Linked DNA regions of Streptomyces venezuelae. The protein of the gene in region 2 interacts with the protein of the main gene of each other region in a pairwise test. Links are inferred from orthologs where the notes say so. Each region holds a gene or a part of one and is shown on either strand. Other genes may lie near its edges. The genes, in order: leuS and ligA.

Region 1 (6,242 bases), 2.7 Mb from region 2 along the record:
GCGGTGATTCCGTGCCGCGCCATGGCCGGACGGGGCAGGTAGGCCGTGGAATCGGTGACGATGGCGACATGGCGGGACATGAGCCGGAGGTTACCGCCCGTGGGGGCCCGACGGCAGCCTGGGCCCCCGACCTGGTGCGGAGCGTGGTCCGGGTGTGCGGCTGTCGGGTCAGCCGGCGCTCTCCGGGCGCGGGGCCTTCTGCCACGGGTACTGCATCGTCGGGGTCGGCGGGTTCAAGGCGGCCGGCGGAGCGGTGGGGGCCGGCTTCGGCGCCGGTGCGGCCGGTGCCGTCTGGCCTGCCGACGCGGCCGACGCGGCCTGGGCGGCGTCCCACTCGGCGGCCGCGGCCGCCAGGTCGTCCACCGGTTCGCGGGACCAGTCGCGCAGCGCGCCGGACTCCATCTCGATCTGCTCCGACAGGACGGACAGGTCGTCGGCCGCGAAGCGCCGGGCCCGGTCACGGGCGGCCCACCGCAGGGAGTCGGCGGCCTTGATGATCTGCGCCGCGCGCTCGCGCAGGTCCGGGAGGACCTCGGCGGTGCGCTGCCGGTCGGGCTCCTGCTCCAACCGCTTCAGTTCACCGTCGAGCTCGTGCCCGTGCGCGCTGAGCTGCTCGAACAGCCCGAGGGACTCCCGCAGCGAGGCGTCCACCCGGACCCCGTCGGCCAGCGCCTGCTGGGTGGCGCGCATCGAGGTCCGCAGGTCCAGCCGCACCTGTGCCAGCGCCCCCGCCACTCCGACCTGGCCGAAGCTCTTGGCCCGCAGCGCGGTGTCCTCGACCGTGCGCCGCGCCTGCACGACCGTGCGCTCCACACCTCGCTTGGCCGCTCCCACCGCCTTGACCGTGAGGTACGCGCCGAGGCCGACGAAAGCCAGCAGCATCAGCGCGAAGATGATCAACGCGACCTCCATGACGGCCCCTTTCCCCAAGCGTCGCTATTCTCCTCCACGGTAAACGCCACGGGCAGGCCAGGGGTTCCAATCGAACCCCCAACCTGCCCGTACGGGATCACCCCCATGCGGGGGTACGCCCTAGATGACGATGTTCACCAGCTTCGGCGCGCGCACGATCACCTTGCGGATCTCCGCACCGCCCAGCGCCGCGACGACACCGGCATCGGTCACGGCCAGCTGCTCCAGCTCCGCGTCCGAGATCGTCGGCGGCACCTCCAGCCGCGCCTTGACCTTGCCCTTGACCTGCACCACGCACGTCACGCTCTCGTCCACGACGTACGCCGGGTCCGCGACCGGGAAGTCCTGGTGGACCACCGAGTCGCCGTGACCCAGACGGTGCCACAGCTCCTCCGCGATGTGCGGGGCCAGCGGCGCGACCAGCAGCACCAGGGCCTCGGCGACCGAGCGCTCCAGCGGGCGGCCGGCCTTCGTCAGCGCGTTGTTCAGCTCGGTGATCTTCGCGATGGCGGTGTTGAAGCGCAGCCCGGTCAGGTCCGATCCGGCCCCGTCGATCGCCTTGTGCAGCGCACGCAGGGTGGCCTCGTCCGGCTCGCCGTCCACGACGGTGACGGCGCCCGTCTCCTCGTCCACGATGTTGCGCCACAGGCGCTGCAGCAGCCGGTACTGGCCCACCACGGCCCGGGTGTCCCACGGACGGGAGACGTCCAGCGGGCCCATCGCCATCTCGTACAGGCGCAGCGTGTCCGCGCCGTACTCCTCGCAGATCTCGTCCGGCGTGACGGCGTTCTTCAGGGACTTGCCCATCTTGCCGTGCTCACGCTTGACCGGCTGGCCCTGGTAGAAGTACCCGCCGTCGCGCTCCTCGACCTCGGCCGCGGGCACGTAGACGCCGCGCGCGTCGGTGTACGCGTACGCCTGGATCATGCCCTGGTTGAAGAGCTTGTGGAACGGCTCCGCCGAGGAGACGTGACCCAGGTCGAACAGCACCTTCGACCAGAAGCGGGCGTACAGCAGGTGCAGCACCGCGTGTTCGGCGCCGCCCACGTACAGGTCGACGCCGCCGTGCGGGGCGCCCTCGCGCGGGCCCATCCAGTACTGCTCGATCTCCGGGTCCACCAGGGCCGATGAGTTGTTCGGGTCCAGGTAGCGCAGCTCGTACCAGCAGGAACCGGCCCAGTTGGGCATGGTGTTGGTCTCGCGGCGGAAGGAGCGCACGCCCCGGCCGTCGCCCAGGTCCAGCTCCACGTTGACCCACTCGCCGTTGCGCGACAGCGGGGTCTCGGGCTTGGACGCGGCGTCGTCCGGCTCGAAGGTGCGCGGCGAGTAGTCCTCGACCTCCGGCAGCTCCAGCGGCAGCATCGACTCGGGCAGCGGGTGCGCGACGCCGTCCTCGTCGTAGACGATCGGGAAGGGCTCGCCCCAGTAGCGCTGACGGCTGAACAGCCAGTCGCGCAGCCGGAAGTTGACCGTGCCCTCGCCGATGCCGCGCTCGGCCAGCCAGTCGGTGATCGCGGCCTTGGCGGCGACGACGTCCAGGCCGTCCAGGGCGATGCCCTCACCCGTCGAGTTGACCAGCTTCGCGTCGTAGGAGACGAAGGCGTCGTCCCACTCGGCCGGGTCGGTGCCGCGCCCGTCCGACGGCTCCACGACGCAGCGCATCGGCAGCTCGAAGGCGCGCGCGAACTCGAAGTCGCGGCTGTCGTGCGCCGGGACGGCCATGATCGCGCCGGTGCCGTAGCCCATCAGCACGTAGTCGGCGATGAAGACCGGGACCTTGTCCCCGCTGACCGGGTTGATCGCGTACTCGCCGGTGAAGACGCCGGTCTTGTCCTTGGCCTCGGCCTGCCGCTCGACGTCCGACTTGGAGGCGGCCTGCTTGCGGTAGGCGCTGACTGCCTCGGCGGGCGTGGCGTGCCCGCCGGTCCACACGTCGTGGGTGCCCTCGGGCCAGGCGGCCGGGATGAACTTCTCGACGAGCGGGTGCTCGGGCGCCAGCACCATGTAGGTGGCGCCGAACAGGGTGTCCGGACGGGTGGTGAAGACGGTGATGGCCTCGTCGCCCAGCGCGAAGTCGACGCGTGCGCCCTCGCTGCGGCCGATCCAGTTCCGCTGCTGCAGCTTGATGGCCTCGGGCCAGTCCAGCGCGTCCAGGTCGTCGATCAGCCGGTCGGCGTAGGCGGTGATCCGCATGTTCCACTGGCTCAGCCGGGACTTGAAGACCGGGAAGTTGCCGCGCTCGGACCGGCCGTCCGCGGTGACCTCCTCGTTGGCCAGTACGGTGCCCAGCCCGGGGCACCAGTTCACCGGCGCGTCCGAGGAGTACGCCAGCCGGTACTCGTTCAGCAGGTCGGCCCGCTCGGCCGCGGTCAGCTCGGACCAGGCACGGCCGCCGGGGACCTCACGGGAGCCGTCCTCGAAGGCGGCGACCAGCTCGGTGATCGGGCGGGCCTTCTTCGCGTCGGCGTCGTACCAGGAGTTGTAGATCTGCAGGAAGATCCACTGGGTCCACTTGTAGTAGTCGGGGTCGATCGTGGCGAACGACCGGCGCTTGTCGTGGCCCAGGCCCAGTCGGCGCAGCTGGACCTTCATGTTCTCGATGTTGGCCTCGGTCGAGACGCGCGGGTGCGTGCCGGTCTGCACGGCGTACTGCTCGGCCGGCAGGCCGAAGGCGTCGAAGCCCAGGGTGTGCAGGACGTTGTGGCCGGTCATCCGCTGGTGCCGGGCGAAGACGTCGGTGGCGATGTACCCGAGCGGGTGTCCGACGTGCAGTCCCGCACCGGAGGGGTACGGGAACATGTCCATGATGAACTTCTTGGGCCGTGCGACCACCGCGGGGTCCCCGGCCAGGTCTCCGGTCGGGTTCGGGGCCTCGTAGGTGCCCTGCGCGTCCCAGGCGTCCTGCCAGCGTGCCTCGATGTCGGCGGCCATGGCAGCCGTGTAGCGGTGCGCCTCGGCCGCCTCGGGGGCCGGGGTGTTCGTCTCGCTCATGATTTCTGAAGCTCCATCGATCGTCTCTGCCGTCTCTGCCTGCCCAAACGAAAAAACCCCTCGCACAGGAGGGGGCGCCGCGCCGGGTCCGACCGTCTCAGGGGGTCGGTACTGATCAGCGCGGCTCGGTAAGCAGAAGGCGTACGGCACGCATGGCGTCAGGGTACCGCAGCGGCCCCTTCCGACGCTCGGCCGTTCCACCGGTCGGCACAGCACACGACGCGGACGGCACGCGGCTGAGGACGCACGGGGCTGAGGACGCACGGGGCGGCGGGGGACAACGAGAAGCGGGCCACCCGATCCGGGTGGCCCGCTTCTTCAGTGTGGAGCTAAGGAGAATTGAACTCCTGACCTCCTGCATGCCATGCAGGCGCTCTACCAACTGAGCTATAGCCCCTTGTTGTGCTTGCCGCTTCGGTTTCCCTTGCCGGTTCCCCCTGGCGACATCCCAAACATTACACGGTCATGGCCCTGGTCCAAAAATCGGTTTCCGCCAACCAGAGACCATGTCCGATTTGGGTCGATCTATCACGCCCTCGCGAACTGATAGAACCGCTTGAGCGTGCAGTGCTCGTCGAGCAGCCGCCCGTAGATCGGCTCCCCTTCCAGCTCACGGTACGTCTCGATCGGGTCGCCTTTTATGATCAGCGCCCGAGCGCATTCCTCGCACCAGTACTGGTAGTCGGGGTTGACCGGGTCCATGTCCCGCACGATCGGCGTGCCGTTGTTGCACCAGTCGCACCGGCGCCGGTGTGCACCCATCCGTCAGCGACTCCCTCCCGCGTCGGGCCGTCGTCTCCCCCTCCGGCGGTCACGATTCTGCCATGCCGGTGCGGGCCAGGTCAGCAAACGCAAAGGGTACAAAAGCAAGGATCCCGCCCCCTGTTGGGGACGGGATCCTGATTGTGGAGCTAAGGAGAATTGAACTCCTGACCTCCTGCATGCCATGCAGGCGCTCTACCAACTGAGCTATAGCCCCGCTCTCCGCCGCGCTCCCCCCGTCTCCGGTGTTCTGCGCTGCGAACAAGAAGAACTCTAGCCTGTGACCAGCCGGAAAGTGAAATCCGGGTGGCAGCCCCGCCGGGGAGCGGCGGAAGACCGCTCAGTCGTCGTCGCCGAGCACCGGTTCCGGCAGCGTGCCGGCGTTGTGCTCCAGCAGACGCCAGCCGCGCGCGCCCTCGCCGAGGACGGACCAGCAGCAGTTGGAGAGCCCGCCGAGGCCCTCCCAGTTGTACGAGTCCAGGCCCAGCAGACGCCCGATCGTCGTCCGGATGGTGCCGCCGTGGCTGACCACGACGAGGGTGCCGGACTGCGGCAGCCGGTCGGCGTGCTCCAGCACCACCGGCGCCGCGCGGTCGGCGACCTCGGTCTCCAGCTCACCGCCACCGCGGCGAACCGGTTCGCCGCGCTTCCACGCCGCGTACTGCTCGCCGTACTTCCCGAGGATCTCGTCGTGCGTGAGGCCCTGCCATTCGCCGGCGTACGTCTCGCGCAGGGCCGCGTCGTGCGACACCGAAAGCCCCGTGAGGGCCGCCAGCTCGGCAGCCGTGGCGGAGGCGCGCCGCAGGTCGGAGGCCACGATGGCGTCCGGCTTCAGCGAGGCGAGCAGCCGGGCGGAGCGGCGCGCCTGCGCCACACCCGTCTCGGTCAGCTCGATGTCCGTGGAGCCCTGGAAGCGGCGCTCCAGGTTCCACGAGGTCTGGCCGTGCCGCCAGAGAACGATCTTCCTGCCGGACTTGCCCGAGGTGGTCGCGCTCAGAACAGATCACCGTCCAGTTCGTCGTCGCCCGCCGCCTCGCGCAGCTTGGCGTGCTCCTCGGCCTTGCCGATGGTGAGCTTGGCGTCTTCGGGGAGCTCGATCTCGGGGCAGTCCTTCCACAGGCGCTCCAGCGCGTAGAAGACACGCTCCTCGCTGTGCTGGACGTGGACGACGATGTCGACGTAGTCGAGCAGGATCCAGCGGGCGTCGCGGTCGCCCTCACGGCGCACCGGCTTGGCGCCGAGCTCCTTGAGCAGGCGCTCCTCGATCTCGTCGACGATCGACTTGACCTGGCGGTCGTTGGGCGCCGAGGCGAGCAGGAAGGCGTCGGTGATCGACAGCACGTCGCTGACGTCGTACGCGATGATGTCGTGCGCGAGCCGGTCGGCCGCGGCCTGGGCGGCGGCGGTGATGAGCTCGATGGAGCGGTCCGTGGCGGTCACTGGCCATGCTTTCGGGTTGGCGGGCAGATCCTTACAAGGGTCTCATGTACCGCCGACACCGCCCGCGCGCAGCGTCGCGCGCGGGCGAAAGCCTTCCTCGGGGCCGCCCCGGAGCCTGGTCAGGACGCCTTGTAGTC
Region 2 (5,804 bases):
GCCCGGCCATGGTGTCGGCCGCCCGCTGGGGGTCCTCCAGCAGGACGTGTTCCGTTATCTCCAGCTGCAGCCCGCTCGCCGGGACCCCGTGGCGGGCCAGTCGGGCGGCGACCGCGCCCGCGAAACCCGGGGTGTGGACGTCGCGGGGCGACACGTTGACCGCCACCGGGACCTTGAGGCCCTGGGCCCGCCACCGCGCCACCTGGGCGAGGGCCGTCTCCAGTACGTACTCCGTCAGGTGCGGCATCAGCCCGGAGGTCTCGGCGATCGCGATGAACTCGTCCGGGGACACCCTGCCGCGTTCCGGGTGCACCCAGCGCACCAGGGCTTCCAACCCGGCGACCTGGCCGTCGAAGCGGACCTTCGGCTGGTAGTGGAGTTCCACTTCGCCGGCGTCGAGGGCTCTGCGGAGGTCGCCGAGCAGGCCCAGGCGGTCGGGGGTGTTGCTGTCCCGCTTGGACTCGTACACCTCGACGCCCGTCCGGTCGCGCTTCGCCTGGTACATCGCCACGTCCGCGCGCCGCAGCAGGCCCTCCGCGTCGAGCGCGTGGTCGGGGAAGACGGCGAGGCCCGCGCTGGCCTCCAGGACGAGCGTGAGGCCGTCCAGGTCGAGGGGGGAGCTGAGCTCCGCGACCAGGTTGCGGGCGATGCGCTGGGCGCTGGTGGTGGAGTCCGCGAAGGGGAGCAGGACCGCGAACTCGTCGCCGCCGAGGCGCGCGGCCTCGGCGTCCTCGGGCAGCGCCTGGCGCAGCCGCTCGGCGATCTGGAGCAGCAGCCGGTCGCCCGCCAGGTGTCCCAGGGTGTCGTTGACCGCCCGGAAGCGGTCCAGGTCGATGAGCACGAGGGCGGCCCGCGTGCCGGAACGTTCGGCCTCGTCCAGGGCGGACCACGCCCGCTCCAGCAGCCACTGCCGGTTGGGCAGCCCGGTCAGCGGGTCCCGCAGCTGTTCCTCGGCGCGCGCCCGGGCGATCCACAGGGTGGAGTCCAAGGCGATCAGCGGTACGGCGAACAGCGGCAGCAGCACCGGCAGGCTGACGGCGACGACGCAGATCAGGGGGGCGATGCCGAGCAGTGCCACCGCGACTAAGGCCTGCCGGAGCAGGGCGGTGCGGGCGACGGTGGGCAGGCCGTCACCGCGCGGGGCCAGCGCGACCCAGAGCAGGAACCGGGTGGCGAGCAGGTAGGCGACGGCGACGAGGACGATCTCGGGGATCGCCTCCAGCCCCCACGAGGTCGGGGGCCAGGGGGTCTCGACGGAGGGCACCTCGCCGAACGCGGCGAGTACGAGGGCGCCGGCTCCGATGCCGAGGATGTCCACGGAACCGTGCAGCAGCCCCTGCCGCCAGCGGTGCCGGCGCGCGGCCCCGACCAGGGAGACCACGGCCAGCGAGACCAGTCCGGCGGGGACCCATCCGTAGAGGATGAGCACGCCGAGGGTGAGCGCGGCGCCCGATCCGGTGCCGCCCCACCAGCGGTCGCGGCCGAGGGCGACGAGGTGGCCGACGATGATGCCGGTGAGGAGGGCCAGCGCCCAGCCGACCGGCCCGCCGGGGAACAGGGCATGACGGCCGCTCAGCGCGGAGACGATGCCGATGGTGAGCACCGTGACGGCGAGGCCCACGACGAGGAAGGGCAGCACACCGCGCCGCTCCTGCCCGCCCGCAGCGGTGTGGACCGGTCGGGTCTCCGGAGGCCTGGCACCCAGGACCCCGGGCCTGCCCGCCCTGCCCGCCCGCATGGACGGGAGTTCCCCGCCGAATTCAGGTGACGGGTCGGCGCTTTCGGTGGGTTTCATGCCCGTACCTCTCACAGCCGGCGATGCCGATGTCACGCGATGGCCCCGATGTCATGCCACCACGGCCGAATCGCATCCTGCGGCCGTGCACGACAGGCGCACCCCTCAACAGTAGGACGCGCGAGGCTCCCAGGGGCAGCGGTCGGCAGTGGTTGCCCGAATGCGACCCAGCCATCCTCATCAGTACGGTATCCGCCGAACGGGTGAGTTTGGACCGGGACCCCCCTGTCACCCGTCCGATGATCCGACAGCTCACCGCCCTGCGACCAGCCTTGTACCGGCCGTTTACCACCCTTCGCCGCGCCTGGCGTGCGCCCGCCCGTACGGCCGCACGCCACGCATCCGTTCGCCTTCGCTACTCCCCCTCGGCGATTCGCCCGGTCGCCACTACTGCGCTCCGCCCTCGCCGTCCACCGGGAGCGCGACCGCCCGCGCCGCGTCCGGACCCTGCTCCAGCAGCACGGCGAACCCGGCGTCGTCGAGGACGGCGAGTTTCAGCTGCATCGCCTTGTCGTACTTCGAGCCGGGGTTGTCCCCGACCACGACGAAGGAGGTCTTCTTCGAGACGGAGCCGGTGACCTTGGCGCCGCGGCTCTGCAGGGCCTCCTTCGCGCCGTCCCGCGTGTGGCTCTGCAAAGTGCCGGTGACGACGACGGTCAGCCCCTCCAGCGGCCGCGGCCCCTCCTCCTCGGCGGAACCTTCCTCCTCCATCCGCACCCCGGCCTCCCGCCACTTGCGCAGGATCTCCTGGTGCCAGTCGACGGCGAACCACTCCTTGAGCGAGGCGGCGATGATCGCGCCGACGCCGTCGGTGGCGGTCAGCTCCTCCTCGGTGGCCTGCTCGATGCGCTCGATCGACCGGAACTCGCGCGCGAGGGCCTCGGCGGCGACCGGTCCGACATGACGGATCGACAGGCCGTTGATGATGCGGGCGAGCGGGCGCTCCTTGGCGGCGGCGATGTGCTCCAGCATGGCCAGGGCGTTCTTCTTCGGCTCGCCCTTCTGGTTGGCGAAGACCGTGACGATCTTCTCCTCGCCCGTCTTCGGGTCCCGCTTGGGCAGCCCGCTGTCCGGGTCGAGGACGTACGCCTTGATGGGCAGCAGCTGCTCGATGGTCAGGCCGAAGAGATCGCCCTCGTCCAGCAGCGGCGGCTCGGCCGGCTCCAGCGGGCCGGTCAGCGCGGCCGCCGCGACCATGCCGAAGTTCTCGATGTCCAGGGACTGCCGGCCGGCCAGATAGGCGACCCGCTCGCGCAACTGCGCCGGACAGCTGCGGGCATTGGGGCACCGGACGTCGATGTCCCCCTCCTTCATGGGCCGCAGCTCCGCCCCGCAGGCGGGGCAGAGCGCCGGCATCACGAACTCCCGCTCGCTGCCGTCGCGCAGGTCCACCACCGGGCCGAGGATCTCGGGGATGACGTCGCCCGCCTTGCGCAGGACGACGGTGTCCCCGATGAGGACCCCCTTGGCCTTGACGACCTCCTGGTTGTGCAGGGTCGCGAACTCCACCTCGGAGCCCGCCACCGTCACCGGCTCCACCTGCGCGTACGGGGTCACCCGGCCGGTGCGGCCGACGCCGACCTTGATGTCGATCAGCTTGGTGTTGACCTCTTCGGGCGCGTACTTCCAGGCGATCGCCCAGCGCGGGGCGCGCGCGGTGGAGCCGAGCCGGCCCTGGAGGGCGATCTCGTCGAGCTTGACGACCACGCCGTCGATCTCGTGCTCCACGGAGTGCCGGTTCACGCCGAAGTCCCGGATGAAGTCACGGACCTCGGCGAGCGTGGCGACCACCTTGTTGTGCTGCGCGGTGGGCAGGCCCCACTCGTGCAGCAGCTCGTACGCCTGCGACTGGCGCTCGATCTCGAAGCCCTCGCGGGCGCCGATGCCGTGCACGACCATGTGCAGCGGGCGGCTCGCCGTGACCTTGGGGTCCTTCTGCCGCAGCGAACCGGCCGCCGCGTTGCGCGGGTTGGCGAAGGGCTTGCCCTCCGCCTCCACCAGCCGGGCGTTGAGCTCCTCGAACTTCTCCATCGGGAAGTAGACCTCGCCGCGGATCTCGACCAGGGCCGGGATCCGGTCGCCCTTCAGCCGGTCCGGGATCTCGGCGATGGTGCGGACGTTGGGCGTGATGTCCTCACCGGTGCGGCCGTCGCCGCGGGTGGCCGCCCGGGTGAGACGGCCGTTCTCGTAGGTGAGGTTGACGGCGAGGCCGTCCACCTTGAGCTCGCACAGGTAGTGGTAGTCCGAGGTGTTCACGTCCCGCGCCACCCGCTCGGCCCAGGCGGACAGTTCCTCGTCGTCGAAGGCGTTGTCGAGGGAGAGCATCCGCTCCCGGTGCTCGACGGAGGCGAAGTCCGTCTCGTACGCCCCGGCCACCTTCTGCGTGGGCGAGTCGGGCGTACGGAGCTCCGGGTACTGCTCCTCCAGCGCCTCCAGCGAGCGCAGCAGCTGGTCGAACTCGGCGTCGCTGACGACCGGCTGGTCGTTCACGTAGTACCGGAAGCGGTGCTCCTCGACCTGCTCGGCCAGCAGCTGGTGCTGCTCACGCACCGCCGCCGGTACTGCCGTGTCCTGCTGTTCGGCTGCCATGCCGTGTCCTCCCGTGGCCCGTCCTCGACCGTCACTCAGGGTTGTCGGCGAGCGACCTCGCCGCCCTGACGCAATGCGCCTGCACCGCGCGGGCGTAGGCGGGCGAAGCGCCCGCCAGACCGCACGACGGGGTGACCACGACGGACTCCGCCAGAGTCCCCGGGGCCAGCCCCAGCCTGCGCCAAAGCTTCCTGACACCCATGACGCTACCGCCCGGGTCCGACAACGGGGCGTCCGTGCCGGGCACCACTCCGGCGAAGAGTTTCGTGCCGCCTTCGACCGCCTCCCCGATGGCGTCGTCCTCGCGCTCGGTGAGCAGCGAGAAATCGAACGACACCCCCGTGGCGCCGGCCCTGCGGAGCAGGCCGAAGGGGACCTCGGGTGCGCAGGAGTGCACCACGACCTCCCCTTCGTGGACGGCGAACAGGTCGCGCAGCGCGCCCTCGACCACCTGCCGGTCGACGGCGCGGTAGGTGCGGTAGCCGCTCGCCGAGCGGACCCGGCCGAGCAGTACGGCCGTCAGGGAGGGCTCGTCGAGCTGCAGCACGACCTCCGCCCCCGGAACGCGTTTGCGCACGTCGGCCAGGTGCTCGCGCAGGCCCTCGGCGAGCGATCCGGCCAGGTCCCGGCAGGCTCCGGCGTCCTGGAGCATGGCCTCGCCGCCGTGCAGTTCCAGCGCGGCGGCCAGCGTCCACGGCCCGACGGCCTGGACCTTGAGCTTCCCCGCGTACCCCTGGGTGAACTCCTCCAGCGCGTCCAGGTCCTCGCCCAGCCAGGAGCGGGCCCGCTTCGTGTCCCGTCCCGGGCGGTCGCTGATCCGCCAGCCGCTGGGCTCGACGTGGGCGTACATGTCGACCAGCAGCCCGAGGGACCGGCCGATCATGTCGGCGCCGGGTCCGCGGGCGGGCAGCTCGGCGAGGTAGGGGAACTCCTCGAAGGAGCCGGTGACGGTCTTCGCGGCCTCGCGGGCGTCTCCGCCGGGCAGCGATCCGACGCCGGTGGCGCCGGCGCTCATCGGCCCGGCCGGACGCTCAGGTCGTTGACCTCGGCGTCGCGTGGCAGGTCCACGGCCATGACGATCGTGGTCGCCACGGACTCGGGGTCGATCCAGGCGGCCGGGTCGTACTCCTTGCCCTCCTGCGAGTGCACCTTGGCCTGCATGGGGCTGGCGGTGCGGCCCGGGTAGACGGAGGTGACGCGGATGCCGTTGGCCCGCTCCTCGCCGCGCAGCGAGTCGGCGAGCGCCTTGAGCCCGTGCTTGGAGGCGGCGTACGCGCTCCAGTCGGGGTGGGCGGTGAGGCCGGCGCCCGAGTTCACGAACACGACGGTGGCCTTGGAGGCGCGCAGGGTGGGCAGCAGCAGCCGGGTGACCTCGGCGGGGGCGATCAGGTTCACGTTGAGCTGCTGGTGCCAGGTCTTG

The links.
Region 1: the proteins of ligA (region 2) and leuS interact in binary tests that used the Escherichia coli proteins (3 or more experiments, as listed by UniProt). The link is inferred for Streptomyces venezuelae from one-to-one orthologs.

The regions. Positions count from the first base shown.
Region 1 is NZ_CP029189.1:2,508,383-2,514,624, forward strand. The notes cover bases 833-4,236. They hold leuS (leucine--tRNA ligase), read right to left. Parts: upstream 3,904-4,236; coding sequence 1,033-3,903; downstream 833-1,032. Other genes in these bases: DEJ51_RS10770 (hypothetical protein), read right to left, coding at 833-912. Outside these bases: DEJ51_RS10765 (DegV family protein), read right to left, coding at 1-80; more of DEJ51_RS10770, read right to left, coding at 169-832; DEJ51_RS10785 (hypothetical protein), read right to left, coding at 4,432-4,665; DEJ51_RS10795 (histidine phosphatase family protein), read right to left, coding at 5,006-5,662; rsfS (ribosome silencing factor), read right to left, coding at 5,659-6,105; DEJ51_RS10805 (LCP family protein), read right to left, coding at 6,225-6,242.
Region 2 is NZ_CP029189.1:5,251,701-5,257,504, reverse strand. Bases 1,784-4,749 are described here. They hold ligA (NAD-dependent DNA ligase LigA), read right to left. Parts: upstream 4,385-4,749; coding sequence 2,183-4,384; downstream 1,784-2,182. Other genes in these bases: DEJ51_RS23575 (methionine synthase), read right to left, coding at 4,416-4,749; DEJ51_RS23585 (bifunctional diguanylate cyclase/phosphodiesterase), read right to left, coding at 1,784-1,795. Outside these bases: more of DEJ51_RS23585, read right to left, coding at 1-1,783; more of DEJ51_RS23575, read right to left, coding at 4,750-5,399; DEJ51_RS23570 (SDR family oxidoreductase), read right to left, coding at 5,396-5,804. UniProt on the Escherichia coli protein: DNA ligase that catalyzes the formation of phosphodiester linkages between 5'-phosphoryl and 3'-hydroxyl groups in double-stranded DNA using NAD as a coenzyme and as the energy source for the reaction.